Regions from separate parts of the Mediterraneibacter gnavus ATCC 29149 genome, predicted to be linked through region 2. Evidence: predicted binding sites of a transcription regulator. Region 2 holds the regulator's gene; each other region holds the start of a gene.

Region 1 (11,174 bases), 1.3 Mb from region 2:
ACGATCAGAAGATTGGTGATCGTTCTGGAATCTCCTTTGCGGTTTCCTCCCAGTGGAATATACACATACTCACGGAACCAAGTGCTCAGAGATATATGCCATCTTCTCCAGAATTCTGTCACACTCGTAGATACATACGGGTAATGGAAGTTCTCCAAAAACTCAAATCCGAACATCTTTCCAAGACCGATCGCCATATCCGAATATCCGCCGAAATCAAAATAAATCTGGAATGCATAAGAAATACATCCGATCCACGCAGTCATCACCGAATAGCTGCCCAGATGCATCGCTGCGATCTGCTCAAAAACCGCTCCTGTCGTATTTGCAAGAATTACCTTTTTGGCAAGTCCCCGCATAAAATACATGGCTCCCTGTCCGAACTTGGTCAGGTTCATAAATCTGTGCTCCAACTGCTCCTCAATATCCACATACCGCACGATCGGTCCTGCGATCAGCTGCGGGAACATAGAAATATAAAGTGCAAAATACATCAGCTTTTTCTGCGGCTTTACCTCCCCCCGATATACATCGATAATGTAGGAAAGCGCCTGAAATGTATAAAAAGAAATCCCGATCGGAAGCGGCAGTTCTCTGTATGGAATATCAAACGGAAGAACTGCATTTACGGATTCCATCAAAAAGCCGTAATATTTGAAAAAGCCAAGAAGCAGCAGGTTTACAACCACCGCAAAAATCAGACTGTTTCGTTTTTTTCTGTCATCATCTGCCTTTTCGGCAATATCCAGACCGCACACATAGTTCAGACAAATGGATAGAATCATCAAAATGACATAAACAGGCTCTCCCCATGCATAAAAGAAAAGGCTTGCGATCAGCATGACCAGATTCTTGAACCGATACGGAACAAGAAAATATACTGCCAGTACAATCGGCAGAAATACAAATAAAAATGTTATACTGCTAAACAGCATCTTTTGTTCCCCCTGCGTTTCTATAAACTTTTTGAAAAAACAGACTTATAAGTCTCTGCTTTTGGAGAGACTGCGTAAAATACGAACTTCCCTCTTACAGAAATCTGAGCTTCATCCAAAAGCTGCACCTGGTCAGGCGCATAACCGTCAAAGTCATTCCTTCTGTTCGCACGGCGCTGTTCTACAGCTGCCTTTACCTCTTCTGCCTGTTCCGTGGTCTTTGTTTTGACCAGTAAGATCTCCTGTGCTGACATACTGGATTCTGCCGTGTAGAGCATTACACCTTCATAATCTGCACTGTTGAGCCCATAATAGCGCTTCAGCCCCTGCACTCCTGCTTTTTTCATAGCCTTCGTATCCAGAGATGCCTCTACTTTTTTCTCTACCGCAGCAAAGCTCTTCGTACTGCCGCTGGTGAAAATCAGTAACAGTGCCACGTAAACAACGATCACTGCCACCAGTGCATACTTGATCACCACTGTTTTTTTGAGATTTTTTATCTTATCTGTCATAAAGTTGCTACCTCCGCCATACGTTTGAGCCAGATTGGATAAAAATCCGCCTTGAAATGAATTCCATCCTCTTCATAATAAGTATCTGAAACCAACGAAGTATTATCTAAAAATGCAATCTGATTCTCATCACACATCTTCTGCAGTGCCGCATTGTACTCCGGAATCTTCTGAAATACAGGCTTTTCTTCCTGCTTCGCCGCACTGACCGGGAAGATAGAATTCACATACAAAGTTGTATCCGGCAATTTTTTACGCAGCTGGTCGATCACTGCTTTATACTCTTTGATAAATAAATCCGTATCCCCATTTGTTGCAATCACGTCATTCATCCCATAGGAAAGAAAAATAACCTGAGGGTTAATGTCTGCCACTGTTTTTATCTGATCATCCAGCTCATCCAATTCTACTCCGATCTTGGCAACCACACTGGATGCATTCAAAAGATCATACTCTGTAAATGCCTCAGAAATCGAATCTCCCATCACGACCGAGCTGGAAAATAAGCTCTTATAGTTGATCTCACCACTTGCTTCCTGACTTTCCAGCTTGTCTTTCGTGTCCAGCTTGTTGATCTTTTTTTCAATATCCTTTACATTTTCTTTTTCTGCCGCTTTTATGATCGCAAGTCCCTCCTTCGTGTCCACTGTTTCAGCGGAAAAATAGCTGATTCCTTCCGCGATCAGGGTAACTGCAGCAAGCACTGCGACTGCACCGGCTCCGATTATCACATACTTTTTTTTCTGTCTCTTCATCCGTATCTTTTGTCCCCTTATTCTTACCATCTTATCTTATTTTATAATACGTTTTCCATGCTTAAAAGTCAACGTTCCTGATGATAGATTCTCTCGCTGATCTCTTGCATTTTCATGTCGATCGTATGGAGCTGTTCTGCGCAGATTCCCAGATCTTCTGAAACAGAATCCGGAAATCCGTCCGTCTGTTTCTTATAATACAGTTTATGTTCTATACTTGCCCAAAAATCCATCGCGATCGTACGCATCTGCACTTCTACCTTCATCGGTTTTTTCTCATTCATAAAAAATACCGGTACTTCCAAAATCAGATGCAGACTTCTGTAACCGTTTGGTTTTGGATTCTTGATATAGTCCTTTCTCTCGATCAGTCTGATATCATCCTGCTCACATATTTTTTCCGCAAGCGTATAGATATCTTTCGGAAAACAGCAGATCACACGGATACCTGCAATATCACAGATATTTTCTTCTATAGCCTGTACACTGATCTCTATATTTTTTCTTTTCATCTTCTCCAGGATACTAATCGGTTTCTTGATTCTGCTTTCAATTGATAAGATTGGATTCTGATCAGAATTGATCGATAATTCGTGATTCAACACTTCAAATTTTGTCTTAACTTCCAGCAGTGCACACTGATACTGCATGATCAGCTTCTGAAACGGCATCGCTGATTCTAAAAGCCTCTCCGGTTCTTTCAACTCTGTCAATTCTTCAAATTTCATTTCTTCCATATTAACTGCCCTTCTCTTCTGTACTGATTCCATATAAAATAATATCCAATAACTCTGATATCTTCAGATTATGTTCTTCTATAAATCGGGAAAAATCTCCTGTACGGCTTGCTTTATTCTGGTAATATCCATTGTACATATTCTGAAACAGACTCAGATATTCTACTGCCATTTCCATACTGATTCCCTCTCTTAAACGAATCTTGGACAGCAAATGTCGGTATTGCTTTCTTATATAGGCATCATATCTTTCCATCACACCAAAAAGTGCTTCTTTTAAATGCTCTGCCGGATATAACATCACATTAAAAAATATATTTCTGTCATACGGATTTTCAGCAAAAAACACTTCCCGTCTCTCCAAAAAAATACGGATTTCTTCCCTTGCTGTTTTTGCCTCTTCTTTCCCTTCTTCCATATAACTCATCAACTTTTCGAAGCTTTTCTTCACACAGTACAGATATAGCTCATCCTTATTTTTAAAATTATGGTAGATCAGCCCTTTTGCAATCTGATACTTGCCGCATATCGCATTCAGCGAAACCGCATCGTAAGATCTGCTTCCAAACTCGATCGTAGCTGCATGTACAATTTTTTCACAAGTCTGTTTTGTCTTTTCTTCTTTTTTCATGCTGTTATCCTTTCTTTTTGACTATACAGTCTATAATAGGATACTATACAATTTTCTTACAATCAATATTTTTGCCTGTGTTTTTTTCTCTTTTTTATGGTATGATAGAGGAATCAATACTTATATTTTTTATCAGGAGGACATCCTTATGATCGCGTTAAAACTGACGAATGTCAAAGCCTGTATGTCTCATCTTCTTCTGATGGACACCTTCGATTCATTCCTTCTGATCGAAGGAGAGATCATGACATTCAATACGTTCAAAATAGACGGTTTTATTCAAAAAAACTTTTATACTTCTGAAGAACTGGAACAAATGGGCACACTCCCTGAATACGCTTACTGGAAGCAGCTTCGGGAATACTGCTTCTCCCTGATCAAAGGGAAAAAGACTCCGCTTGGATTTCGTTTTGTATTCAGTCTGTCTCCGAAAAATATTGCCCGCCTTATCGAGCAGAATAAACTCGGCCTGAATGCCGATGACATCCAGGGACTCTATTTGAATCTCCGCTATGATTCCACCGGACTTCAATGCATTACCGGTACATCTTTCAAATCCTTCTCCATGGACAAGTCGCTGGAACACGCCTGGGACAACATGGTACAGAAGTTTTTCCAGAAAAAAGGACTGGATTTCGAAATTTTGTAATCTGTAATTTTAGTTCAACGAATATCATTATATAAGACAGATCCACATTTTAATCTTAAAAATTATGAAAGTTTTTCTTAAGATTACAAAGTGATTTTATTGCCTTTTTCGTAAATGACATCTACGGTTTCATCAACTGGCATCGGATGGGACAAAGACAGGGAAGCGAAGCTTTCTAAACAATATAAAAGGGAGTCCGAAAAAGAAATGGTTCTAATCCCTTTCTTTTTCGGACTCCCTATATTTTTTTATTTTGTCAAAAGCATCATAATCTGATTACTTCTCTGTACAAATGCTGTCATCTCTTGTGGACTCAGTGGTTTGTGGGCAAGCAGCGCCAGATCATACAGCTGCTTACAGATCAGCTCTACATTCTCACCTTCTTTGTTCTCTACCACATACTGCACCAGTGGATGATCTGCATTCAGGATCAAGGACGCCTGTCCGCCGAACATACCGGTATCCATACCACCCATTCCATACATCTTCATCATCTCTTCCATACGTCTAGACTCTTCAGACAACACGGCCATGGAAGCAATATTCTCATCTTTTAATTTTTCTACTTTGACATCCAGTTTCTCATTATTCAGCACTTTTCTGAAGATTTCTGTCAGACTGTCTGCATTCTTCTGGAATGTCTCTTTTTCTTCTTCTGCAACTTCTGCTTTCAGAGACTCATGAACATCTGCATCGATTCTCTGGAATTTTACATTGTCATGCTTCTGCTCCAGATAGGTAATGAATGCAGAATCAATATTATGTGCCAGGATCACTGCATCCTGCCCCTGCTCTTTGAACATATTGATGTACTGACTCTGCTGCTGTTCATTCGTCACGTAGAAAATATTAGTCTTTGGTGTCTCTTTCGTCTCTTCTGAATCCGTTGTCTCCTCTGCCTTTGTCTCTTCTGCTGTTTCTCCGCCATTGGCCTTGATACAGTCTTCCAGAGTGAGATATTTGTGGTCAAGATTCTTAAACAACATCGAATCTTTTACTTTTTCTCCGAATTTTTCATCTTTCAAACATCCAAACTTGATAAACGGACTGATATCATCCCAGTATTTTTCATAATTTTCTCTGTCTGTTTTGAACATACCGTTCAGTTTGTCTGCAACCTTCTTAGAAATATAGTCTGCAACTTTTGTTACAAATCCATCATTCTGCAGTGCACTTCTGGATACATTCAGAGGCAGATCCGGACAGTCGATCACACCTTTTAATACCATCAAAAATTCCGGAATCACTTCTTTGATGTTATCTGCAATAAATACCTGATTGTTATACAGTTTGATCTTTCCTTCAATGGAATCATACTCTGTATTGATCTTCGGGAAGTACAGGATTCCTTTCAGATTAAACGGATAATCCATATTCAGGTGAATCCAGAACAGTGGCTCCTTGTAATCCATAAATACTTTTCTGTAGAACTCGATATAATCATCCTTTGTGCAGTCGCTCGGATTTTTTGTCCAGAGTGGATGAATATCGCTTAAGGAAACCGGACGTTTTACAATTTTAACTTTCTGTTTCGGCTCACCTTCTTCACCTTCTTTTGGCTCTTCTGTAATATGTTCTACCACTTCATCCGTATCCAGAACATCTGCCTCATCGATTGTCTCATACTCCGGCTCTGCATTGGCCTTGGAGAGGAAAATCTCTACCGGCATGAATGAGCAGTATTTTTCCAGCACTTCTCTTGCACGGTATTCATTTGCAAATGCAAGACTGTCCTCGTTCAGATATAATGTAATCTCTGTACCAACCTCTGTACGGTTTCCTTCCTGCATCTCATACTCTGTACCGCCTTCACTTACCCAGTGTACTGCGGCTGCACCCTCTTTATAAGACAGCGTATCAATCTGCACTTCGTCCGCTACCATAAACGCAGAATAGAATCCCAGACCAAAATGTCCGATCATTTCATCCTCTGTCGTCTTGTCTTTATATTTCTCCAAAAACTGTGTGGCACCGGAAAATGCGATCTGTGTAATATACTCTTCCACTTCTTCTGCTGTCATACCGATCCCGTTGTCAATGAACTTCAGCGTCTTTTCTTCCGGATTGACAATGACCTGAATCTTTCCTTTATAATCATCGGGAAGCTCACACTCACCCATCATATCCAGCTTTTTATATTTTGTGATCGCATCGCATCCGTTGGACACTAATTCACGAATGAAAATATCATGGTCAGAATATACCCATTTTTTAATGATCGGAAATATATTCTCGCTGTCGATAGATAAATTACCTTTTTTTGTTCCCATATCTAAACACTCCTCTTTCTTTACAAACTCACCCGTCCTGCGGGTTTTCTTCTGTCTATGAAGTATTTTAGTACACCATGTTTTAAAAGTCAACAGAAAATTAGCACTCTTTTCAGTTGAGTGCTAATAAAATTATGAACTCTATAAACTTTTTATAAACAAGAAACAAATACAAAATACTCCTGTCAAGTGGTATAATCAATTCTGTCAGCTTATTCACTCTTTCCAAAGAAAAGGAGGTTTTCAAAATGGAACAGAATTTTTCACTTACTCCGGTGCATACTGACAAACAGATTCAGGAAATTTCCAATCTTGCTTCTGTTATCTGGCATGAGCACTTCACTCCCATTATCGGCATACAGCAGGTAGAATATATGCTGGAAAAATTTCAGTCTTTTCATGCCCTGAAAGAACAGATGGAAACCGGATATGAATATTTTCAGATTTTTGACAATACAGAGTTTTGCGGGTACTGCGGGATTCATCAAGAAGAAACTACACTGTTTCTAAGCAAACTCTATTTAAAAAAAGAGGCGCGAAACCGACACCTCTCTACAAAAACGATCCAGTATTTAAAAACTCTCTGTCAAAAACGCGGTCTCTCTTCCATCTGGCTTACGTGCAACAAATACAATACGAATACCCTTGCGGTCTATCATCATCTTGGATTTGAGACGGTTCGTTCACAGGTAGCGGATATTGGAAACGGATATGTCATGGACGATTATATCCTGGAATGCAGAGTCTGACCGTACTCTGCATTTTTCTTTTGTCTATTCTTTATAAAACTCTCCATAATCAGTAGAACCAATTTTCTCACTCGGCTCAAGCGTAACGGCCGCCCCTGTTGTCTGTATTTCTGTTCCTTTTGGAATCGGTACATTCTCATAACTGAGTTCCAATTCTTTTGGTGCAAACGAAATCACCTCTACTCTGTGTTCTTCATCTGCTGCAAATTCTGATAAAAATGAATCCGGAAGTGTCATCATAAGATCATTCCAGTCCGGTTCAGACTTCACATTATAAAGCCCCTCTGGAAAATCACGCCCCGCAGTCATTGTCTGTCCTACTTCTACTCGCACTGAATCCTGCAGTGGATTTGTCTCTCCATGAAGCCTTTCTGTCTGCGCACAATCCGAACGGAATTGAAGTGCTGCCCCGCTTTTCACTTCCAAAAGAGCTCCATCGTATAAACGCAGATCATCCATCACAGCTGCCTGATTCGGATTTTCAGGGTCATTTCCAATCTGTTGCCAGATGTAAATTCCATTCTCATCATCGATCAAATAAATCGCACTTTCCCCATCCTGCGCCTCTACTGTATAAATTCCCTCTGGAATATGAACGCCAACCTCATAATATCCTCCGGTAAGAACTTCATCGTATGCTTCGCCTGTCTCAGAAAGCTGTCTCTTTGCAAACTGATATTCATCATATTCCTCTCCCGACTGACTCTGCCCCTTCTCTTGTTCCTCGAAATAACTGTTCAGTGCAACGGCACCAACTGCTGCCACAAGCAGGATTACGCTTCCGATCGCCAGACCCTTCCCGATCTTCTGCACCGCATCACGCGGCTGTGAATCCTGCATCTTTACGCTTTCATTAAGATGATAGACTTTCTTTGTGTTTTTTTCATTATCAAGCCCGCATTCCACGCACCGTCCGTTTACCAGTTTTCCACCACACAGATAACATCTCTTTCCCCCAAGCATAAGCCCTCCCATTCCTGCTGCTTTTTCAGCTTTGCAGACACATCATTTCCTGTTATCATTTACTTTTTACAACATCCAGCGCCTTCTGCAGCTGATTGTCACTGGTCGGATTCGCCGCATCGTAGGTATATTCTACCTCCACATCCGGCTGAATTCCTTTTTTATGGATGTTTTCTCCACTCGGTGTAAAATACTCCGCCGTCGTGATCTTGATCATCGTATCATCCTCAAAACTAAATAATTCCTGCACGATTCCCTTTCCGTACGTCGTGGTTCCCACAAGGGTACCAATTCCGTAGTCTTTTACGGCACCGGCAAAAATCTCTGACGCGCTGGCACTGTAGCCATTTACAAGCACTGCCAATGGTTTCTGAAATTCATGCTTTCCATCGCAGTCGTAGGTTTCTTCATTCCCGTATTTGTCTTTAATAGAAACGATTCTTCCTTCCGGAAGGATCAGTTTCAGCATCTCTACAACAGTATCCAGGTTTCCTCCCGGATTATTCCGAAGATCGATAACAAGTCCTTCCATCCCCTGAGCTTCCAGATCTTCCAGTGCGGACTTGAACTGTTCGTAAGTCACATCTTCAAACCCCTGCACAGAAATATATCCTATCTTATCTTCCTTCATCTCATGCTCGACTGTCTGTGACTGAATTTTTTCTCTCACAGCTGTCAGCGTGTGCTCTTCCCGGTCTTCTCCTCGATAAACGGAGAGTTTCACCTCTGTTCCTTCTTCACCTTTAATCCAGGATACAACCTCAGACGTATCCTGATCTTCGATCTTATGGTCATCGACCTGATACAGGATATCTCCTTCTAAAAGCCCTGCCTTTTCTGCCGGACTGTCTTCATAGACCGTTGTAATCGTGATCTCCCCGGTCTGTACATTCTGCATCATAGCGGCTCCGATCCCCGAATATTCTCCCGAGGTGCTCTCTTTGATCTCTTTTGTCTCTTCCTCATTGTAATATACCGTATACGGATCATTGAGTGCACTCAAAAATCCGGCATACACTGCATCTTCCAGATCCTCCTGCTTTACATCATCACTGTAGAGATAATACTGATCGATCATTTTTTCAATTTTTTTAAATTTTGCTTCGGTCTTTTTCTCTGCCCGCTCCTGCTTGGCAGTCACACTGTCCTTTTGCAAAAGCAATCCGGAAAGCTCCGGTACCTTTGTGCAGACTCCTACTGCAAATAACATAATAAGGGCGCCTGTGAGCGCCCCTTTTATAAAACTTTTATGTCTGTTCATACTCTGTTACCAACTTTCGGTATTTTAGAAATACTGATCCGGACTGACTGCAACTCTATTTAACTCTACCTGAAAATGCAGATGTGGTCCTGTGGACTGTCCTGTAGAACCAACCGCACCAATCTGCTGGCCTCTTTCCACATACTGTCCCGCACTTACACAAATACTGCTGTGGTGCATATATTTTGTCACCAGACCGTTTCCGTGATCGATAACTACCCAGTTACCGGCGCTGCTGCTGTATCCGGCGATGATCACACGACCGGCTGCTGCGGCATATGTAGGTGTTCCGGTCGGCGCAGCATAATCGTTTCCTTTGTGTCCGCCGACTTCAAACTCACGGATTTCTCCAAAATAACTGGACTGGTAACTCATTCCCGGACACGGATGTGTGAAATAACCACTTCCGCTGGATACATTGCCGGATGACGGAGGTGTCACTGTGGAACCGCCTCCTGTACCACTGCCTGTATTATTATTGGAATTATTCTGATTCTGCTGCTCTTGCTGCTGTAACTGCTGCTGTCTTGCTGCCTCAGCCGCTTCTTCCTGGCGTCTCTTCTCTTCCTCCACCAGCTTCTGCAGTGTCTCCATCTTGCTGCCGAGCTGACTGCTTAAATCTGCCAGCTGAACATCCTTTTCTTTTAACAATGTCTGCGCCTGTGTCTGCTGGTTCACAAGATCCGTCTGAAGTGTATTTAATTCCTCATACTCTTTCTGCAGCGCCGCTTCCTGCTCTTCCACTGCCTTTACTGTCTTCTGGAATTCTTTTAACTTATCTCTATCATATTCAGACAGCTTGGAAATATACTCTGTTTTATTCAAAAAATCACTGATATTTTCACTGTCAGCAAGAACTTCAATAAATTCCATATTTCCATTCTCGTACATATATTTGATGCGGATCTTCATACTCTGGTACTGTGTATTTTCTTCTACTTTAGCCTGCACCAGATTTTCCTCTGCTTCTGTGATCTCCGCCTGCTTTGCATCCAGCTTGGACTGTGTCTTTTCCATCTCTTCTGCAATCTTTTTCAACTCTGTCTCAACAGTCGTCTTCTCTGCCTGCACACTGTCCTTTTGCTGCTGCAGCTGATCTACTGCATTCTGTGCATCCTGTACAGTCTCCGCATGTACCGGAAGTACCGTTCCGACAGAAAGCGCCGCTGCCAGACATAATGCTGTCACTTTTTTCATACGTTCTTTCATATGTTCACCTATACTTTCAAATGCTTGCGTACTGTAAAGAAACTTCCCAGAAATCCGATTCCTACTCCAAGCAGAAGTCCGATTGGAAGCAGGTAGCGATATACATCTCCTACCGGCAGGAATTCCACGATATTTTTCAGGATCTGGAATTTTGTCATCACATATCCCACTGCTCTTCCATAAAGTGCATACAATAATGCCAATGGAAGTACCGCTCCGACAATTCCAATGATCAGACCTTCCAGCACAAATGGAGAACGTACTACAAAGTCCTTTGCACCGATATATTTCATAATTGCAATTTCTTCTTTACGAACCGTAATACCCATGGTTACGGTATTGCTGATCAGGAAGATCGAAACTCCAAACAGGATCAAAATGATCGCGATTGACACATATCCAACCAGTACATTGACACTGGAAAGTGTATTCGCCACAACATCTGATTTATTGACCTTTCTGACTCCGTCCAGTCCCTCCGCAAACTTTACCAGTTCCTTCTG
Region 2 (11,174 bases):
ATGGAATCGGCATAAAGGATGTGACGATTTGCGGAGAAGGTACAATTGATGGAAATGCTTCCTGGGAAAACTGGTGGCTGGATGCAAAAGAGGTTCGTGGTGCGGCAAGACCGCGTATGATCTTTTTGAATCGATGTGAGGATGTGACAATTACCGGAATCACAGTACAGAATAGTCCGAGTTGGAATATTCATCCGTATTTTTGCAGTCATCTGAAATTTATTGGAGTGACGGTGCTTGGACCAAAGGTTTCCCCGAACACAGATGGATTGAATCCGGAATCCTGCGACGATGTAGAAATCACAGGATGTTTGTTCTCTGTGGGCGATGACTGCATTGCCGTGAAGGCAGGTAAAATTTCCGTGGGAGCAAAATACAAAGTTCCTTCTTCCAATATCAGAATCCGCCAGTGCTGTATGCGGGATGGGCATGGTTCAATTACGTTGGGGAGTGAGATGGCGGCAGGAATCAAAAATTTGCAGGCAAGACAGTGTGTGTTTCTCAATACAGACCGGGGGCTTCGGATCAAGACAAGAAGAGGACGCGGTAAGGATGCTGTGATCGACGGTATTTTGTTTGAAGATATCAGGATGGATTCTGTGCTGACTCTGCTGACTCCGTTTGTGATCAACAGTTTCTATTTCTGCGATCCGGACGGACACAGCGAGTATGTACAGTGCAAGGAGCCGCTTGCGGTGGATGAGAGAACTCCACAGATCAAAGAACTGTGTTTTCGTAATATTCAGGCTAAAAACTGTCATGTGGCAGCTGCGTTTTTCTACGGTCTCCCGGAGCAGAAAATTGAGCGTGTGGAAATGAAGCACATTCAGGTCAGCTATGCAGAAGATGCAGCCAGTGGACAGCCGGCGATGATGGATGGAATTGATCAGAATATCTGTAAAATGGGAATTTTTGCGAGAAATATCAAAACTCTGGTACTGGAGGATATTCAGGTGGTAGGACAAGAGGGAGAGGTAATTTCTATGGATGGGATTGATTCTCTGGAATGGAGGAAATAAACGATGGATTATAGAATAACAGACTATGGTGCAGTCGCAGACGGCACAACAAACAACAGAGCAGCGATTCAGGCGGCAGTGGATGCCTGTACAGTGGCAGGAGGCGGACGTGTCATTGTCCCGATTGGTCAGTTTTTAAGTGGAACGATCGTATTGAAAAGTAATGTGACACTGTATCTTGAAAGGGGGGGCAGAGCTGATCAGCAGTCTGCGCAATGTTGTCAAAATATGTTACTTTTCTATGTGGAATATATTGGAAAAAAATTCCGGAGCTGTCAGAGCATCTCTGGGAAAAGAATATGGAGCAGATTGCAGAAGGGTGGTTTTTAGATCTGCAGGAGTTTTTGGAGGTGTGGCCATCCGTAAAAGGCGGGGGAAATACAAAACGCCGCTGGCTGTATATGTATCCGGTCTTCTGGTTCGATGAGCCGAAATCCGTGGAGGTGTGGAAGCGGAAAAAAAACGCCGGAAGCACGGTGCGGACGAATTGCAGTTTTATATCCGTAGAAGGTAAGCTCCTATGTTGGTCATCACCAGTCGATTGTGCGGGAAGGTCTTCTCGTGGGGGATCGTTATCAGATGATTTCTCTGCATGAAAATCTGCTGTTCTCATATTTTGAGACACCGAGGGATCGGGAGCAGGTGAATATCAGCAGAAGACCAGAGCCTTCAGAAGCAACCAAAGAGTGGGAGGCAGTTGTTCCGGAAAGTCATTTTTACCATTTCCCGGAGGCAAATGGAGAAAATTTTCTGATCATTTTGACTGTTTTTTCTGTGGGATAAAGGTATACAGCAAAAACAGATTGTATTATACTGTACCTATCAATAAGAGAGAGGATCGTATGATGCAGAAATTAGAATTATATATCCACATTCCGTTTTGCGTACAGAAATGTGCCTATTGCGACTTTTTGTCTGCACCGGCAAATGATGCAGCCAAAGCGGAGTATGTGGATGCATTAAAAAAAGAAATACAAAGATACCGCGAGGTTGCTTCATCTTACCAGGTATCTTCTGTTTTTGTGGGCGGAGGAACTCCGTCCATTTTGTCGTGTGAACAGATGGGTGAGATTTTTAAAATGCTGAGACAGGTATTTACCATCGACAGGGATGCGGAGATTACAATCGAAGCAAATCCGGGAACTGTGACGGAAGAAAAACTAGAAGGATGGAAACAGGCGGGAATCAACAGGATCAGTTTCGGATTACAGTCTGTCAACAATGAGGAACTGAAAATGCTGGGACGAATCCATACGTATGAAGAATTTCGGGAATCCTATGACATGGCACGGCAGGCAGGATTTGATAATATCAACATTGATCTCATCTCAGCCATTCCCGGACAGACCGTAAAAAGCTGGGAGCACACCCTTCGTACGGTGGCAGAATTACATCCGGAGCATATTTCTGCGTACAGTCTGATCATTGAGGAAGGAACCCGATTTTATCAGTGGTATGGAAAAGGACAGACAGATCAGGAGAAATATCCGCCTCTTCCGGATGAAGATGCAGAGCGGCAGATGTATGAGCGGACAGAGGGAATTCTGGAAGAATATGGATTTCATCGCTATGAGATTTCCAATTATGCACGGGAAGGAAAAGAGTGCAGACACAATCTGGGGTATTGGAGCAGAGTAGAGTATTTAGGGATCGGTCTGGGAGCCTCGTCTTTTATTTCCAATACCAGGTACCATCTTTGTACAGATATGATCTCTTATATAGAAAGAATAGGATCAGGAGAAGATCTGCGGGAAGAAATCGAAGTGCTGACAAAGGAAGATGCCATGGAAGAATTTATGTTTCTGGGACTTCGAAGAATGCAGGGAATCTCCGGAACCCAGTTTGAGAACTGTTTTGGAAATACGATAGAAGAAATCTACGGAGACGTGATTGAAAAACTGGAGCAGGAAAAAATGTTAGAAGTGAAAGAGGATAAAATCCGGCTGACAAAAAGAGGGATTGATGTCAGCAATTATGTGTTCTGCGAATTTCTGCTGTAGGAAAAGATTTTGAAGCTTTTAATAATTCAGAAACAAATATCAAACATTGGATAAACAAAAGAGTGCTATTCTCATACCATCAAACAAAGAAAGGCTGGTATGAGAATATGAAAGAAAAGAACAAGGCAGGCAGAGTGTCCAAAAAGACGATAGCTACAGTATTGATTGCAATGATTGGTACAGTTGGAATCGGGATGTGCATGAGTATTGCATGGAGTTATGCAGCACCAGAGATTGCAAAGGAGTTGTGGATTTACTTTGTCTCATTTAATTTATCAAATCTTTAAAATAAAAGAGTCAGAAACAGGTGCGTCAGAAGAAAAAATTGACCGCACCTTGTTTTTTGTTTACAATTTGTACATAATTCACAAACAAAACGAAAACAAAAATGTGTTAGGATCGTCCTGTATTTTAGGAAAATGGGAAGAGATACAAAAGGAGAAGATAAAAATGATTCGTATACTTGTAGTGGAAGATGATGAAAAATTAAATCAGATTGTATGTACCTATCTGAATGACAGTGGTTTTCAGGCGAAGGGGTGTCTGTCGGCAGCTGCGGCATATGAGGAAATGTATCATACGGTGTACCAGCTGATTATTTCTGATATTATGATGCCGGAGATTGACGGGTTTGAGTTTGCCGGGACAGTTCGCCGGATAAATGAGACGATTCCGATCCTGTTTATGTCGGCAAAAGATGATCTGCCTTCCAAGCGGAAAGGGTTTCAGCTCGGGATCGACGACTATATGGTAAAGCCGATAGAACTGGATGAACTGCTTCTTCGTGTAAGGGCATTGCTTCGCAGGGCAAATATAGAGATGGAAAGAAAAATTACGGTGGGAAATCTGATACTGGATGCGGATGCTATGAGTGCAGAAATTGACGGAGAAGAGATCAGTCTTACTACAAGAGAATTTAATATTATTTACAAGCTTTTGTCTTATCCGAAAAAAACGTTTTCCAGAGCGCAGCTCATGGACGAGTTCTGGGGTGTGGAGACAGATACCAGTCTGAGGGCTGTGGATGTTTATGTTACAAAACTCAGAGATAAACTGTCAGCCTGTGACGGATTTAAGATTGTGACAGTCCGCGGGCTTGGATACAAGGTGGTGCTGCAATGAAAGAACGAGAGGAACAAAGGGGAAAAGTAAAGCAAAGTTTATTTCCGGTTTCTTTATTTGGAATCTATATTGGGGTTCTGTTTCTGATGTCGGGGATACATACCGGACTGATCGTGTTTATGAATTCGGCAGGCTGGAATAAAGCGGTGATGACCGTGGTGCCGATGTGTTACTGGGGAATGGTTGCCATGGGACTGACGCTGTTTACCAGATGGAAGGTAAAAAGAACCTACGAAGAACCACTGTATAAAATGGCAGAGGCTACCAGAAAAGTGGCGAACGGAGATTTTTCCGTCTATGTACCTACATTTCATACAATGGAGAAACGGGATTATCTGGATGTCATGATTCTGGATTTTAATAAGATGGTGGAAGAACTAGGGAGCATTGAAACGCTGAAAACAGATTTTGTGTCAAATGTTTCTCATGAGATGAAAACACCGCTTTCTATTATTAAAAATTATGCGGAACTTTTGCAGAGGGATGCGTTGTCGGAGGAACAGCGCAGAGAATATGGGGAAGCCATTGAAAATACAGCAACGCGCCTGTCTGATCTGATCAGCAATATTTTAAAGCTGAATAAGCTGGAAAACCAGAAAATACAGCCGGAGGCAGAAGTGTATGATGTGTGCAGACAGTTATGTGACTGCATTCTGCAATATGAATCTGCCTGGGAGAAAAAAGAGATCGAGATGGAAGTAGAAATGGAGGATCGGGCAGAAATTTATGCGGATCAGGATCTGATGGAACTGGTGTGGAATAATCTGTTGTCTAATGCGGTCAAGTTTACCGAGCTGGGTGGTGTGATCACGGTTCGTCAGCTGTCGGATGAGCAGGGGGTGACAATTTCTGTATCGGATACCGGCTGTGGTATGAGCAAAAATACCATGAAACATATATTTGATAAATTTTATCAGGGAGACACATCTCATTCCAAAGAGGGAAACGGACTGGGGATGGCAATGGTAAAACGGGTGCTGGAGCTTATGGATGGGGAGATTCAGGTCTTAAGCGAAGAAAAACAGGGCAGTACGTTTATTGTGACACTGCCCATGGCGGGAAAGGAGTTTGGTCAGTTATGAAAAAGACAGAAAAGCCACAGAGAAATTTTGTGGCATATGAATATAAAGAAGTGAGTGCAAACAGCAGTCAGGCCTCCTTTTTGTTAGATGGATATGAGAATTTTGGGTGGGAACCGAATGACAATCTGCCGCAGAGCAGCCAGAGTCGTCATCCGGGGGCGGAGAAGATGATGACTCTGCGATTGAAACGTGATCGGAAAATTGTAAATAAAACGGAGCTTACAAGGCTGCAGCGAAACTTTGAAGCCTGTGTCCGGGAAATTCAGTCGCTGGAAAACAGTAAGACATCGAAAGCGACAATATGGGCGCTGGCAGCAGGAGTGATCGGAACTGCTTTTATTGCATGTTCTACGTTTGCGGTGACAGCAGTTCCGCCGAAAATCCTTTTGTGTATTATTTTTGCGATTCCCGGATTTCTGGGATGGATCCTGCCGTATTTCCTTTATAAGAAAATTGTGAGAAACCAGACGGAAAAACTGACGCCGATGATCGAAGCGAAGTATGATGAGATTTATGAGATTTGCGAAAAAGGAAATAAGCTGTTGTATTAGAAGTGAAAAAAGTACAGGGTTATAAATTGGAAACAAGGGGAAATATAAAAAGTATAAAGAATATATAAACATGGTTGACAAATACAGACCATGGTGCTATCTTAATATACGGAAGGTGTTAGCACTCAAAACAAAGGAGTGCTAATAAGAAAAACCTCAGGTGAGAGAAAGGAAGGTCTGATGGGATTGAATACAGAACTTGGCGAGCGTAAGCTCACGATTTTAAAAGCGATTATCCAAAACTATCTGGAGACCGGAGAGCCTGTTGGTTCCCGAACACTTTCCAAATACACGGATTTGAATTTGAGTTCTGCGACGATACGCAACGAGATGGCTGATCTGGAGGATCTGGGATACATTTTCCAGCCGCACACTTCGGCAGGAAGGATTCCTTCCGACAAAGGCTACCGCTTATATGTGGATATGCTGATGGAGGAGAAGGAGCACGAGATTACAGAGTTGCGTAACACGATGCTTGAAAAATCCGATAAAGTGGATCAGGTGCTGAAGCAGGCTGCGAAAGTGCTTGCTGTGAATACCAATTATGCAACGATGGTTTCCGCTCCTGTGAACAGCCGGAACACATTGAAGTTCATTCAGCTTTCACAGGTGGATCAGGAACAGATTGTGGCAGTGATCGTGATGAATGGAAACGTGATCAAGAACAAGATCATACAGGTTGGTGAGGTGCTTGCCAGTGAGACGCTTCTGAAGCTGAATATGCTTTTGAATACAACACTCAACGGCATGTCGATCGAACAGATCAATCTTGGTCTGATCGCACGATTGAAGGAGCAGGCAGGAATCCACAGCCGGGTGATCAGTGATGTGCTGGATGCCGTGGCGGAGATTATTCATGTAGATGATGATATGGAGATCTACACGAGTGGTGCGACGAACATTTTCAAATATCCGGAGCTGAGCGATAAGCAGAGTGCTCAGGAGATTATCAGTGCATTTGAAGAGAAGCAGCAGCTGGCGGATCTGGTGACAGAGACACTGGCAAGTGAAGAAAATCACGGGATTCAGGTCTACATTGGGGATGAGACTCCGGTCAAGACAATGAAAGACTGCAGCGTCGTAACAGCAACCTACGAATTGGGAGAAGGCATGAAAGGTACGATCGGTATCATCGGTCCCAAGCGTATGGATTACGAACATGTCATGAAGACGCTGAAAACTCTGCAGAGCGAGTTGGATGCAATTTATTATAAAGACCCGGAAGAATAGGAAGGTGATTGCTGGTGGCAGAGAATATGAGTAAAGAAGAGATGGTCAAAGAAGCGGTGGAAGAAGCAAAAGCCAAAGCTTACAAAGAGGCCGAAGAACAGGACACAGAAGAGACTGTGGAAGAAGCAGCTGAAGAGGCTGCAGAGCCAACAGAAGAAACGGAGGGTTCTGAAGAGGGATCCGGTTTCATGAAGAAGTTTGGCAGAAAGAATAAAAAAGATAAAAAAGACGAGAAAATTGAGGAACTGACTGACAGACTCACTCGTCAGATGGCAGAGTTTGATAACTTCCGCAAGCGTACAGAAAAAGAAAAATCTCAGATGTACGAAATCGGTGCGAAAGATATCATAGAAAAGATTCTTCCGGTTGTGGATAACTTCGAAAGAGGAATCGCAGCTGTACCGGAGGAAGAAAAGTCCAACCCGTTTGCAGAAGGAATGGAGAAGATTTACAAACAGCTGATGACTACACTCGAAGAGATTGGCGTAAAACCGATTGAAGCGGTTGGCCAGGAATTTGATCCGGATTTTCACAATGCAGTGATGCATGTAGAAGATGAAGAAGTTGGAGAGAATATCATTACAGAAGAATTCCAGAAGGGTTATCTGTACAGAGACAGTGTAGTAAGACATAGTATGGTAAAAGTGGCAAACTAATAAGGAGGAAATAATCATGGGAAAAATCATTGGTATTGATTTAGGAACAACAAACAGCTGTGTAGCTGTTATGGAAGGTGGACAGCCAACAGTTATCGCCAACACAGAAGGAGCAAGAACAACACCATCTGTAGTTGCATTTACAAAAACAGGAGAACGTCTGGTAGGAGAGCCTGCAAAACGTCAGGCAGTTACCAATGCAGACAAGACAATCTCTTCTATCAAAAGAGAGATGGGTACAGATTATAAAGTAGCGATCGATGATAAAAAATATTCTCCACAGGAGATTTCTGCAATGATCCTTCAGAAACTGAAAGCAGACGCAGAAGGATATCTTGGAGAGAAAGTAACAGAAGCAGTTATTACAGTGCCGGCTTATTTCAACGATGCACAGCGTCAGGCAACAAAGGATGCAGGTAAGATCGCAGGTCTGGATGTAAAACGTATCATCAACGAGCCAACAGCAGCAGCACTTGCTTATGGACTTGACAACGAAAAAGAGCAGAAGATCATGGTATATGACCTTGGTGGTGGTACATTCGACGTTTCCATCATTGAGATCGGAGACGGAGTTATTGAAGTATTATCTACAGCAGGTAACAACAGACTTGGTGGAGATGACTTTGACCAGAAGATCACAGACTATATGCTGGCTGATTTCAAGGCAAAAGAAGGAGTAGACTTGTCAACAGACAAGATGGCTCTTCAGAGACTGAAAGAAGCAGCAGAGAAAGCGAAAAAAGAACTTTCTTCTGCAACAACAACAAACATCAACCTTCCGTTCATCACAGCAACAGCTGAAGGACCGAAGCATTTTGATATGAACCTGACAAGAGCAAAATTTGACGAGCTGACACATGATCTTGTTGAAAAAACAGCAGAGCCAGTAACACGTGCGCTTTCTGATGCAGGAATCACAGCAGCAGAATTAGGTCAGGTACTTCTTGTAGGTGGTTCTACACGTATTCCGGCAGTACAGGAAGAAGTAAAACGCCTCACAGGAAAAGAGCCTAGCAAATCCTTGAACCCGGATGAATGTGTTGCTTTAGGAGCATCTGTTCAGGGTGGTAAACTTGCAGGAGATGCAGGTGCAGGAGATATCCTTCTTCTGGACGTAACTCCACTGTCACTGTCTATCGAGACAATGGGAGGAGTTGCTACAAGACTGATCGAGAGAAATACAACAATTCCTACAAAGAAGAGCCAGATCTTCTCTACAGCAGCAGATAATCAGACAGCAGTTGATATCAACGTTGTACAGGGAGAAAGACAATTCGCAAGAGACAACAAGTCCCTCGGACAGTTCAGACTGGATGGAATTCCTCCGGCTCCACGTGGAATCCCGCAGATCGAGGTTACATTCGATATCGACGCAAATGGTATCGTAAATGTATCTGCAAAAGATCTGGGAACAGGAAAAGAACAGCATATTACAATTACAGCAGGATCTAATATGTCCGATGCAGATATCGACAAAGCAGTCAAAGAAGCTGCTGAATTCGAAGCACAGGATAAGAAGAGAAAAGAAGCGATCGATACAAGAAACGAAGCTGATGCGATGGTATTCCAGACAGAAAAAGCACTCAAAGAAGTGGGAGACAAACTGGATGCAGCAGATAAATCTTCTGTAGAAGCTGATGTACAGGCGCTCAAGGATATCCTTGCAAAATCTACACCGGAAGATACATCCGATGCACAGGTTGCTGAGATCAAAGCAGCAAAAGACAAACTGATGGAAAGTGCACAGAAACTGTTCACAAAGATGTATGAGCAGGCAGGTGCAGCAGGAGCAGGGGCTGCAGGCGGACCGACACCGGAGGCTGGTCCTGCACCGGAAGGATTCCAGGGAGATGACGTAGTAGACGGAGATTACAAAGAAGTTTAAGAGATCAATCTGACGGGAGAGAGCACTCTTTTTCCGGAGTCTGGAAGGCATGTCTTTCAGGCTCCGGCGGTGTGCCCTCGCCTGTTTGGTTATGAGTTGGATCAAGGATGAAAGGTAGATTATTATGGCGGAGTCAAAAAGAGATTATTACGAGGTGCTTGGTGTAAGCAAGGATGCTGACGATGCTGCGATCAAAAAGGCGTATCGTGCACTGGCGAAGAAGTACCATCCGGATATGAATCCGGGCGATGCCGAAGCAGAAAAGAAATTCAAAGAAGCATCCGAAGCCTATGCGGTACTGAGTGATGCTGAAAAACGTCGTCAGTACGACCAGTTCGGTCATGCTGCGTTTGAAGGCGGCGCAGGCGGTGCTGGCGGATTTGGAGGCTTTGACTTCAACGGCGCAGATTTTGGAGATATTTTCGGAGACATTTTCGGCGATTTGTTTGGCGGCGGCGGAAGAAGAGGCGGTCGTGCGAACAATGGCCCGATGAAAGGCGCGAATATTCGAAAGAGCATCCGTATTACATTTGAGGAAGCTGTGTTTGGCTGCAAGAAAGAACTGGAAGTGATTTTAAAAGATCCATGTACGACATGTGGAGGAACAGGTGCAAAACCGGGGACTTCTCCGGAGACGTGTCCGAAGTGTGGAGGAAAAGGTCAGGTTGTCTATACGAGTCAGTCTTTCTTCGGAACGGTACAGAACGTCCAGACCTGTCCGAACTGTGGTGGTTCCGGTAAGGTGATCAAGGAAAAATGTACATCCTGCTCCGGAACAGGATACACTTCAAGTAAGAAGAAGATTGAAGTGACCATTCCTGCAGGAATTGACAACGGACAGAGTGTACGCATCCGCGAAAAAGGAGAGCCGGGTACAAACGGAGGTCCGAGAGGAGATCTTCTGGTCGAGGTGAACGTATCCAGACATCCGATCTTCCAGCGTCAGGATATGCACATTTTCTCAACAGTGCCGATTTCATTTGCACAGGCAGCACTCGGTGGAGATGTGAAGATTCAGACTGTGGACGGAGCGGTGATCTACAATGTTAAGCCAGGTACAAAGACCGATACAAAGGTACGATTAAAAGGCAAGGGAGTCCCGTCCCTGAGAAATTCCGCAGTGCGTGGAGATCACTATGTGACACTGGTGATCCAGACGCCGGAAAAACTCAGTGCAGAGGCAAAAGAGGCACTGCGCAGATTTGATGAACTGAGTGGAAACTCACTGCATCAAAATGACAGTAATCCGGAAAAAAGCGAGAAAAAAACCAAAAGAAAAGGTTTCATGGATAAAGTAAAAGAAGCCTTTGAAGGGGAAGATTAAAATTCAGAATGAAGCCAGGCAGAGACAGTCTCATAGAGAGGCTGTCTCTGCTTGTTTCATGCCTGCAAATACGATAACAGATCGCTCTCCCAGCAAAACAGTCTGTCCTGCAGTCGGCATATCGTTCCCGGAAAATGTCTGATGCAGCAAGTCCCCGGTATTGACTGCAATCTTCCAGACATAACCGTTTGGAAGGGATGGGAGCACAAGTTGTTTTGCAATCCAGTGTGCGTTGACCGCAAGAAATACAAGATCTTCCTGTCCGGTCTTTTCATCAAATCCTGAGAACATCACGCAGGCAGTGT
Region 3 (11,174 bases), 1.3 Mb from region 2:
GTTCTCCAATCGGAAGAGGCCACATTTTTACACGGATTTCTTCCGGAAACAAGGTATGTACCTTGTCGGGCTTTTCAAAATCCGAAGCCATCTTTGCCAGCAGCTTATTCGAAGAAATTCCCACATTGACCGTAAAACCGAACTTCTCCCGAACTCCGTTCTTGATCAACATAGCCGCATCAACCGGGGAACAGAAACCTTCCATCGCCTGTGTCATATCCACATAGCACTCATCCACACTGACCTGTTCGATTTCTTTCGTAAATATCCGAAGATAGTCCATCAGCATCCGGCTTTTTTCCCGGTACATCTTATGATCCGGCGGTTCCATCACCAGATTCGGACACTTACGAAAGGCATTCGCAACAGGTTCCCCTGTGCGGATGCCATATCTTTTTGCCGGAATTGACTTTGCGAGAACAACCCCATGACGGGATTTCTGATCTCCGCCGATGATCGACGGGATCATACGCAAATCTGTTCCGGCACCATTTTTTAATTGTTCGACTGCAGTCCAGCTTAAATAAGCCGAGTTGACATCTATATGGAAAATAACGGGTGTCATGCGACGATCTGTCCTTTCACTTTTGCCTCTAATTTTCCGTCAACAACATCAATCTCAATCCGATCTCCTCTGCCCACATTTCCTGCAAGGATCAGTTTTGCTGCCAGCGTCTCCACATTCTTCTGGAGATATCTCTTCAGCGGTCTTGCTCCGTACATCGGATCATATCCGCCTTCCACTACGAAATTCTTCGCAGCATCCGTCAGCTCAATGGAGAGTTCTTTGTCTGCCAGACGCTTGTTGACATCTTTTACTAACAAATCAATGATGGCATGAATATTGGATTTCGTCAATGGTTTAAACATAATTATTTCATCCAGCCGGTTCAAAAATTCCGGTCTGAAATGTGCTCTTAAGTCATTCATGACCAGATTCTGATATGATTCTTCGATCGTGCCGTCTTCCCGGATTCCTTCCAGAAGATAATTCGCCCCGATATTGGAAGTCATGATCAGGATCGTATTCTTAAAGTCTACGGTTCTGCCCTGTGAATCCGTAATCCTTCCGTCATCCAGCACCTGAAGCAGGACATTGAATACATCCGGATGGGCTTTCTCGATCTCATCAAATAATACAACAGAATACGGTTTTCTTCTGACTGCCTCTGTGAGCTGTCCGCCTTCGTCATATCCGACATATCCCGGAGGCGCTCCGATCAGTCTGGACACGGAATACTTCTCCATGTATTCACTCATATCAATGCGGACCATGTTATTCTCATCGTCAAACAGACTCTGAGCAAGTGCCTTGGCAAGTTCTGTCTTTCCAACTCCGGTAGGTCCCAGGAATAAGAAAGAACCAATCGGTTTGGTCGGATCTTTGATTCCTGCTTTGGAACGGATAATCGCTTCTGTTACCAGCTCCACTCCTTCGTCCTGTCCGATGACTCTTCGGTGCAGCTCGTCTCCCAGATGCAGCGTCTTGCTTCTCTCACTCTCGTTGAGTTTTGCCACCGGAATTCCTGTCCACCGGGAAATGATTCTTGCAATCTCCTCATCTGTCACAGCCTCATGCACCAGAGAAAGATCTTTTGCCTTTACCTTTTCTTCCTCTTCCTCCAGCTGTTTCTGCAGCTGCGGAAGTCTTCCGTACTGCAATTCCGCCGCTTTGTTCAGATCGTATTCCCGCTGCGCTTTCTGGATCTCTTTATTGACCTGCTCGATCTCTTCTCTGACCTTCTGTACCCGCTCTACAGATGTCTTTTCATTCTCCCACTGTACTTTCTTACCTGCATATTCTTCTTTTAGTCCTGCCAGCTCTTCCTGCAGATGTTCCAGACGCTCTCTGCTCAAACGGTCCTCTTCCTTTTTCAGTGCCTCTTCTTCAATCTCCAGCTGCATCACACGGCGTCTCAGCTCATCCAGCTCTGTCGGCATGGAATCCAGCTCTGTCTTGATCAGCGCACAGGCTTCATCCACCAGATCAATGGCCTTATCCGGCAGGAAACGGTCAGAAATATATCGATTCGACAAGGTTGCTGCTGCCACAAGCGCACTGTCTGTGATCTTCACTCCGTGGAAGACTTCATAACGCTCTTTGAGTCCTCTTAAAATAGAAATCGCATCTTCCACACTCGGCTCTTCCACCATGACCGGCTGGAAACGTCTCTCCAGAGCCGCATCTTTCTCAATATACTGACGATACTCATCCAGTGTCGTCGCACCGATACAGTGCAGCTCGCCTCTTGCCAGCATTGGCTTTAACATATTTCCCGCATCCATGGCACCATCTGTCTTACCTGCTCCCACAATGGTATGCAATTCATCAATAAACAGAATGATCTTGCCGTCACTGTTCTTCACTTCTTCCAGAACGGCTTTCAGACGCTCTTCAAATTCTCCTCTGTATTTTGCTCCTGCAACCAGAGCTCCCATATCCAATGCAAAAATCGTCTTATCTTTCAGTCCCTCAGGAACATCTCCGCTGACGATCCGCTGTGCCAGCCCTTCTACGGCTGCCGTTTTACCGACACCAGGCTCTCCGATCAGGACCGGATTGTTCTTTGTCTTACGCGACAGGATCCGGATCACATTTCGAATCTCTTCGTCACGTCCAATGACCGGATCCAGCTTCTGATCTCTTGCCCGCTCCACCAGATCCTGTCCATATTTGTTTAACGTATCATACGTTGCTTCCGGATTGTCACTGGTCACTCTCTGGTTTCCACGCACAGTAGAAAGTGCATGCAGAAAACCTTCCCGGCTGATTCCAAACTCACGAAATAACGGCTTTAAATCTCTGCTTGCATATTTCAGTAAAGAAAGGAAAATATGCTCTACAGACACATACTCATCGCCCATCTGCTTTGCTTCATCCTCTGCATGGATCAGTGCATTGTTCAGATCCTGACCGACAAACACCTGCCCGCCCTGTACTTTCGGACGCTTATTCAAAAGCTCTTCTACTCTGTTAATAAACAGAGGTCCCTGAATGCTCATCTTTTCCAACAATTTTAAGATCAGACTGTCATCCTGCGTAACCAGCGCATATAATAAATGCTCCTGCGCAAGCTCCTGATTGCCATAATCATACGCAATCTTTTCACAATTCTGCACTGCCTGCATTGAATTCTGTGTAAATTTATTTATATTCATAGCAACTCCTCCTCACTACTTGTTTCATTGTTCTACACGTAATATAGCATTCATTATTAGCCACGTCAAGAGAAGAGTGCTAATTCTTTTCTAAAAAATTTATAAACACTAATCCCTGATCCGGATCATTATCTGCGTCACATAATAGTGTTCTTTTATTTACTTCATGTAATTTTGCAAACTGAGCTGTTGTCATCCTCATACTATCTTTTTTCATCATTTTTTCTTCTTTCTCTTGACTTTACACTAACTGTATACTTTATCCTGTCCATTGTCAAAACATTTTACAGGAGAAAACCTGGCATTATGATGACTTTTGCAGCACAAAAACCTCCAGAAAGCTGGCAAAGATTTTCCTGTGCAGCTGCCTTACAAATCAGACCTTTTCCAGAGTTGCCCTCTTAAACCAAAAACCGGTCGGTATTATTTTAGGGAAAAGCTGTGCTGTCCACAAATGTCCGCTCCCTCTCCGGATCAGACAGATTTCATCCATCACCTCATTGCTGCTTTCCGGGGAAGGTCGTAAAACAGCAAAAATTTTTCAGGACGTCGATGGCATAGACAAAGAACTTTTAAAAGAATGCGGCACTTCCTATCCTGCCCTTATGATCTATTTTAATTTACGTAAAATCGTAAACAAACAGATACTTGCACCTTTTCTATCTGCTTACTTTTCTTTCCTGCTGAAAATAATGAACTCCAAACAGAACTCCTGCCAGAAACAGTGCCATTCCCAATCCTGAATAAAACACAGCGATGAACACATCCGGTGCAAAATGGGAGGCTCGAAGACCAATTCCAAAAGTCATCATAAATGCCATGATCAAAAATGACTTCTTATCAAAAAAATGCCAGAAAAACTGAAGCTCATCTTCGTAGTTTTGAATTCTGTCGGTATGTCTGATCACCAGTTTATAAAATACCATCGACCAGAATACAGCAAAAACCAGCGCTGAGAGCAAAATATTCACAACTGTCACATGCCCCGTATAGCTGAGTATTCCAATTCGAATAATATTGAACCCCGCAATCAGCCAGACAATGCTGGCCAGTAGCAGTAATGTTCTTTTTTTTACTTTCATTTTGTTCTCCTCTCTAATATGAACATTGTTCATATTTATGTTTAAAATTTCCCACTTTTTAAAAGTGGGATTCATAGATACTGTGTGCGATCATCGTTAAAAGTGGTTCGCAGCTTTTCTGCTTTTCCAGAAGAATGGACATCAGAAGTGTAAACACATACTCCACAAAAATTTCCGGAGTCAGCTCATTTTCAAATGCATTCTCACGCACATTCTGGTCCTCTGTCAATATCTGAACCAGATTTTTCTTCAAATGCATCAGGGAAATCTCCATCATTTTCCTTCCCTCATTTTTATCTTTTGCTGCAAAACTCATGGAATGCAGATTAAAAAACTCCGGATACTTCTGACTGCTTTTATACACCGTATCAAACAACCAGGCAATACATGCTGTAAAGCTTTCAAATACAAGTACCTGTCCATTCATATGAAAGATATCCATCCATACACTTTCAATCGTCGCAAGTAAAAGTTCCGATTTGGATGGAAAATAATTATACACGGATCCTAATGCAATGTTGCACCGGGAAGCCACAAGCCTCATGTTTACGGACGAAAGCCCTTCTTCTGCCACAATCTCTCTGCACACTGCAAGTATTTCCTCTCTTGATGTAACTGCCATATTCAAATCTGCACCTCCATTCTGAACAACGTTCATTATAGAATTTCCCAGCTTTGATTGTCAAGTTACTTTTCTGATTTTTTTCCATTTCTGCCTTTTCTTTCTTCCTCTCAGGAATTATAATAAACACAGATCATTATAACAAAACAGGAGAGATTTATTTATGAGAGCTTATGAACGACTTTTAAAATACGTAACTGTACGCACCCCAAGTGATGAGACAAGCACTACCGTACCGTCTTCTGCCTGCCAGTTTGACCTGGCACAGGATCTGATCCGGGAGTTCATCAATTTGGGACTACCAAAGGCACGGACGGATGAAAAATGCTATGTCTACGCACAGATTCCTGCCACGCCGGGATATGAAAATTGTCCGAAGATCGGATTTATTGCACATCTGGATACTGTTTCTGACTTCTGTGACAAGAAGATCGTTCCGGTTGTAACTGAAAACTATGACGGACGCGACCTTCCTCTTGGCGGTTCTGACGGACGGGTTCTTTCTGTCTCCATGTTCCCGCATTTAAAGGATCTCAAAGGTCGTACTTTGATCACCAGCAACGGAGATACCATCCTCGGTGCAGACGACAAGGCCGGAGTTGCAGAGATCATGACCATGGCAGAACGGGTTTTGACTGAAAATATCCCACATGGTCAGATTTCGATCGGATTTACTCCGGATGAGGAAGTTGGCAGAGGAGCGGATCATTTTGATGTCGAAAAATTTGATGCGGATTTTGCCTACACCATGGACGGAGACACCGAAGGTGAGATTCAGTATGAGAACTTCAATGCCGCAGATGCGATCTTTGAGATCAAAGGCGTGAATGTACACCCGGGATCTGCAAAAGATGTGATGGTCAATGCCGCCCTGGTGGCAATGGAGATCAACGCTGCCCTCCCTGAGGGAGAAACTCCAGCGGATACCGAGGACTATGAGGGATTCTATCATCTTGTAAGCATGTCCGGCGATGTAGCCTGCGCAAAACTGCATTACATTGTCCGAGATCACGATACCGACAAGTTTGCCGCACGTCTGGAAACCTTAAAAGAAATTTCCAAACAGATGAATCTGAAATGGGGATTGGGCACCGTAAAACTGACCATTGATGAACAGTACCGCAATATGGCAGAGATCATAAAAGATGGAAACATGCATCTGATCGAAAATGCGAAAAAAGCCTGCCTTGCAGCAGATGTCACACCTCTGATCCTTCCGATCCGCGGCGGTACAGATGGCGCTCGCTTAAGCTTTATGGGGCTGCCTTGTCCAAACCTTGGAACCGGTGGACATGGATATCACGGACCATTTGAGCACATTACCGCTGAGGGCATGGATAAATCCGTAGAGGTGATGATCGAACTGGTCAAACTGTATGCGGAAATGAAATGATAAAAAAGAATATCCAGACAAAAGGCACAGACGGGATGTTTCCCGCTGTGCCACTTTTTATCCGCAATCTTTTTCTTACAATCTCTCACCGTTTTCATGCATAAATTTGTATTCTGCAACAGAACGGTCAAATGTCTTAATGTGGTTGTACAGCCATTCCACCACATTTTTATTCACTGCTTCTACAAATGCAGCAGACGGCCCTTCTTCCTCTTCCAGCATATTGTAGAGATCTCTTACGACCTGTCTTAATTTTTCATGCTCTTCTTTGTGCTTTTCCACACCCGGATATGTAATCTCTTCCTGCAGTTTTTCTTCTTCTCCAAAATGGAATTCTGTGTAATCTGCGAGATAATCCAGTGTTTTTACAGACACCACCTTATCTTTACTTGTCTCACAGCTGTCCAGTAATTTGTTAATCTTATCAATCAGTTCCTTGTGCTGGGAATCAATCATTTCGTTTCCTGTTACCAGACTTTCATCAAATTCTGCTCTCATTGTGCTACCTCCTAAACTTCACCTTGTTTAAATTTTATGATCATTTCATTGGTTAAACTGTCTCTGGACGGCTCTACCGGAATCTCGTCTCTTTCAAACCATTCCGCCAGTGCCAGTTCCTCTTCATCCAGTGTCACTTCTGCGTCACCGTCCAGATCACAGTAAAATCCCATCAACAGGGTATCACTAAATGCCCATGGCTGACTTTTATAGTATCGGATATTCTTTACCTTCAATCCGACTTCTTCCATCACTTCTCGCGCCACTGTTTCTTCCACGGTTTCTCCGATTTCTGTAAATCCGGCAAGAAGTGCATATTTTTTATAACTTCGCCCTGCATACTTGGACATCAGGATCCGGTTACCGTCTGTCACTCCAACAATGACAGCCGGACAGATCTTCGGAAATTCCATATTTCTGCAGTGTTCACAGAAAAGCATCCTCTCTTTTGTATCATGACGCATCTTATGTCCACAGCGTCCACAATATCTGCGTGTCTGATACCATTGATACAGCTGATATCCCGTGATCCCCGCAAATGCGCTGTACTGAGGATCTGCTGTCCTGAAAATCTCCGTATTCTCCATTGTAAACTCAGAGTGCGGCTCCCGGTTCAGATTATCAACCAGATAATACTGCTTCTCATCAATTGTAAACAGATAAATACTGTTCTCATAAATCTCTTCGTTCAACCGTTCCAGTTCTCCAAATGTTGGAAACTCTATTCCCGTCTGTGTCCGCCTCATCAATGCTGTGTGTTCTTCATAATACAATGCAATGCTGTCCTTTTGCGGCGAAACCGGCCTGTATTCGTTCTTAAACTGATGCGGTGCTATGTCCTGGATCATTTTACTCACTTCCTTTCCTGAAATTATGCAAAAATTCACTGAGTAAAATCAGAATACTTCCTGCCGCAAGAAAAAAATCTCCCAGATTGTATGTGATCTTTGTCAGCTTCTCGTCAGATGTCTGAAACCCGATATAATCCACCACATATCCCCGCATCCAGCGATCCAGTGTGTTGCTCCACGCACCTGCCACACCAAGTGAAAGCCCTGCTTTTTTCAAATAACTGCCTTTTTTTCGCAGACACAAGATATCCCAGACGGTCAGAATTGCAGCCATAACAAGAGATGTGTACTTTACAAACTGAGGATACTCTTTCAAAAGACTCATACACATCCCCTTATTATGCACTTTTCTAAGGACGATCTTTTTGCTGTCCGCAAACGGTTTTTCTTCCTCGTCCGGCCACTTTTCCACTTCTGATTTGACTGCCATATCCAGACACGTCAGAAATGCCGTTGCCCCTGCTCCAAACAGATTTTTCATATTCTGCCTCTATTCTTCTGTAAATTCTTTAATTTTTTCTGCTGCGTCCTCTGCTTTTTCCTTCACTGCCTCTGAAAGGTCTTTGACATGCTCACAGGCAGCCTCTGCTGCGTCCTCTGTTTTTTCCACAACTACCTCTGCTGCATCTTCTGTCTTCTCTGCAACTGTATCCATTGCCTGTGTTGTTTTTTCTTTTACAAATTCAACCGCCTGATCGGCCTTTTCCCTGAGCACATCCTCCGTTTCATCCCAAATGTCTTCTTCTTTTTTCGCTCCGCAGTACGGACAGTATGCCATCTCTTTTGCTACCTGTTTTCCACATTCTGCACAAGTACTCGTTCCTTTGATCTCCTCGATCTTTGCCTGATGTCTCTCGATACTTTCTGTTCTGTTATCGATTTTTTCACACAGCATCTGTACCTGTTCGTCCATCGCCTCTCCCGCCTGGTACTTCTCGTACAGAAAGCGCCCCATCTCCAGCATATCCGCCTCATTGCCGCGCTCCAGAGTTCGGATCTGTCCTCTCAATCGCTGTATTTCCATCATCTCGCCTGCTTTACTTGTCACAGTTTCTGTTGTCTCACCGATTTTTTTACCTAAGTCTTCAAAAAAAGATTTCATCTTTCTTCTCCTTTCTGTCACATATCTGTTATTTTCAACAGAATTTCTCGTGCATATATACATTATACCCCAAACGTTCATAACTTCAACCAGATTTCTTCTGTTTTCTTCTTTCCGCTTCTTATTTTGAAGCTTTCGGCATATACTTTCAAAAACATCCAGGAGATCATTTCATGCCATACTCTGACTTATGCCGGGAAAAAATTCTTTCTGAAGATTATCATGATTTTATTGTCTCCGACATCCGAATGCCCTTTCTTCAAGATATGCTTGAAAAAGACTGCTGTCTTCAAAACCCCGGCTTTTTTTATCAATGTGCTTACCTTTCAAAATCTGTAATAAAACCTGTATCGCTGGAAAACTATTCTTATTTTTCGATTCCGAAATGCTACTCCCTGCTCAGTATGCAGGCGCTAAATCAGGCCGGAATCCTTCCGATCCAGAACCACTCCACCATTCAATTAAGCGGAAAACAGGTTATGATCGGATTTCTGGATACCGGAATCGACTATCAAAATCCGGTATTTCAACATCTGGATAAAACCACTCGAATCGCAGGCATCTGGGATCAGACGATCCAAAGCGGCACCCCTCCGGAATCCTTTGACTATGGCTCTCATTATACACCCGATATGATCAATGAAGCGCTTGCCTCGGAAGATCCGTATTCCCTTGTCCCAAGTGTGGACAATAATGGACACGGAACATTTCTCGCAAGTATCGCTGCCGGTTCCGGAGATCCCGATGCGCAGTTTATCGGTGCTGCGCCGGAATCTGTAATTGCCGTTGTAAAGTTAAAGCAGGCAAAACAATATCTGAGAGACTACTATTTTATTCCCAATACAGCCCCTGCTTTTCAGGAAAATGATATCATGCTTGGTATGCGCTATCTCCACCTGCTTGCCGAAAAACTGGGACTTCCTCTGATCTTCTGCCTGGCACTTGGCAGCAATCTGGGCGGACACTCCGGCTCTCTCCCACTCTCGATCATTGCCCAGCAGTATACCTTGTTGTCTAATCGGATTCCTGTTATCGGGGTCGGAAATGAAGCAGATCAGAGACATCACTTTTACAGCGAGATCATGAATACTTCTGATACAAAGACCGTAGAAATCCGTGTCGGAGAAAATACTAGCGGTTTTGTGATGGAGCTATGGACCGAACTCCCCAATATCCTCTCCATCAGCCTGACCTCTCCGTCTGGGGAGAGTACGTCCCGCATTCCCATTCGTGCGGGAACAAGCACAACTTTCAATTTTCTTTTTGAAAATACAACAGTCTACATCGACTACCGTCTGTTTGTAGAAAGTACAGCCTCGGAACTGATTCATTTTCGTTTTTCCGATGCTGCTCCCGGAATCTGGAAGCTTGTGGTAGAACCCGTCCAGATTATTGACGGGCGATTCCACATCTGGCTTCCTGTGCGGGAATTTTTAAGCGGAGAAGTTTATTTTTTAAACTCCAATCCATACTATACACTGACTGCCCCTTCTGATTCCGTACAGCCGATCTCCGTCTCCTATTACGATTCTTTCAACAACGGTCTTGCACTTTCCTCCGGAAGAGGGTTTACTCGTACGGAGCAGGTCAAACCGGATTTTACAGCCCCGGGAATCAGCATTACCGGTGCTCTTCCCGGCGGACAGTTTGAGAGCAGGAGCGGTTCCAGTACCTCGGTCGGCATCACTGCAGGCGCAGCCGCTTTGCTTGTGGAATGGCACCTTCAGCAGAAAAAGATCCCATCCGTGAGTACCGCTTTGATCAAAAGTCTGCTGACGTTAGGCGCCACCAGAAACCCGGATATGAAATATCCGAACCGAGAGTGGGGATACGGCCAGTTAAACCTTTACAATACATTCGAAGCTATGCGTCAGTTATAACAAAAAGGGACGCCTTCTCGCGTCCCTCAAAAAAATCATTCTCTCTTTTTGGATTCGTAAATTGTCTTTACACGCTCTGATTCCGGTACAATCTGTTCCGGTACCGGAGCCGTGCCCGGTGCAAATACCACCTTCAAAAAGACTGGTGTAATAATTGTCGTGATCACGACAACAATAATGATCGGCCCTAAAAATGCAGAACCTAACAGCCCCAGTGCTGCGCCCTTGCTGGCTACGATCAATGCTACTTCTCCACGCGAGATCATACCGATTCCGATTCGTTTTGCCTGATAATTCTTATAGTGACAGATTTTTGCACCAAACCCACATCCAACAACCTTCGTCAATACTGCAACAATCGTCAGCGCTACTGCAAATCCAACAATCGCCGCAGACATCTTCGGCAGCTCTACTTTCAGCCCGATACTTGCAAAAAATACCGGTGATAAAAGCAGATAAGACAATGTATCAAATTTTGTCTCCAGATAAGTAGAACGCTGTACGTTTGAAATGATCAGACCGGCAATAAACGCACCTGTAATATCTGCAACTCCAAAAACATCCTCTGCAATGTATGCCATCAGAAG

What was found. The regulator HrcA, encoded in region 2, represses chaperone genes, less so after heat shock. The targets are predictions, from matches to a motif close to TGTTAGCACTCNNNNNNNNNGAGTGCTAACA.
Region 1: htpG (molecular chaperone HtpG) is a predicted target of HrcA. The motif match lies at 6,588-6,618, and genes of this name have one in related genera.
Region 3: clpB (ATP-dependent chaperone ClpB) is a predicted target of HrcA. The motif match lies at 3,214-3,244, and genes of this name have one in related genera.

The regions. Positions count from the first base shown of each region.
Region 1 is NZ_CP043051.1:414,315-425,488, forward strand. Features, by position in the region: gene FXV78_RS02045 (MBOAT family O-acyltransferase) at 1-935, opposite strand, end outside; gene FXV78_RS02050 (DUF4358 domain-containing protein) at 956-1,447, opposite strand; gene FXV78_RS02055 (GDSL-type esterase/lipase family protein) at 1,444-2,202, opposite strand; gene FXV78_RS02060 (GTP pyrophosphokinase) at 2,271-2,939, opposite strand; gene FXV78_RS02065 (TetR/AcrR family transcriptional regulator) at 2,941-3,570, opposite strand; gene FXV78_RS02070 (DUF5721 family protein) at 3,719-4,219, shown strand; gene htpG (molecular chaperone HtpG) at 4,468-6,489, opposite strand; gene FXV78_RS02080 (GNAT family N-acetyltransferase) at 6,738-7,238, shown strand; gene FXV78_RS02085 (hypothetical protein) at 7,263-8,201, opposite strand; gene FXV78_RS02090 (S41 family peptidase) at 8,257-9,462, opposite strand; gene FXV78_RS02095 (murein hydrolase activator EnvC family protein) at 9,487-10,671, opposite strand; gene ftsX (permease-like cell division protein FtsX) at 10,680-11,174, opposite strand, start outside.
Region 2 is NZ_CP043051.1:2,647,195-2,658,368, forward strand. Features, by position in the region: gene FXV78_RS13100 (glycoside hydrolase family 28 protein) at 1-1,019, shown strand, start outside; gene FXV78_RS13105 (glycosyl hydrolase family 28-related protein) at 1,023-1,349, shown strand; gene FXV78_RS13110 (hypothetical protein) at 1,581-1,802, shown strand; gene hemW (radical SAM family heme chaperone HemW) at 1,862-3,019, shown strand; gene FXV78_RS13120 (hypothetical protein) at 3,127-3,306, shown strand; gene FXV78_RS13125 (response regulator transcription factor) at 3,470-4,141, shown strand; gene FXV78_RS13130 (HAMP domain-containing sensor histidine kinase) at 4,138-5,223, shown strand; gene FXV78_RS13135 (hypothetical protein) at 5,220-5,774, shown strand; gene hrcA (heat-inducible transcriptional repressor HrcA) at 5,955-7,004, shown strand; gene grpE (nucleotide exchange factor GrpE) at 7,031-7,660, shown strand; gene dnaK (molecular chaperone DnaK) at 7,677-9,545, shown strand; gene dnaJ (molecular chaperone DnaJ) at 9,670-10,869, shown strand; gene FXV78_RS13160 (hypothetical protein) at 10,900-11,174, opposite strand, start outside.
Region 3 is NZ_CP043051.1:396,351-407,524, forward strand. Features, by position in the region: gene FXV78_RS01970 (DNA polymerase Y family protein) at 1-565, opposite strand, end outside; gene clpB (ATP-dependent chaperone ClpB) at 562-3,159, opposite strand; gene FXV78_RS01980 (hypothetical protein) at 3,819-4,241, opposite strand; gene FXV78_RS01985 (TetR/AcrR family transcriptional regulator) at 4,300-4,899, opposite strand; gene pepT (peptidase T) at 5,027-6,256, shown strand; gene FXV78_RS01995 (bacteriohemerythrin) at 6,332-6,754, opposite strand; gene nudC (NAD(+) diphosphatase) at 6,766-7,602, opposite strand; gene FXV78_RS02005 (signal peptidase II) at 7,604-8,086, opposite strand; gene FXV78_RS02010 (zinc-ribbon domain-containing protein) at 8,096-8,707, opposite strand; gene FXV78_RS02015 (S8 family peptidase) at 8,881-10,587, shown strand; gene FXV78_RS02020 (cation:proton antiporter) at 10,623-11,174, opposite strand, start outside.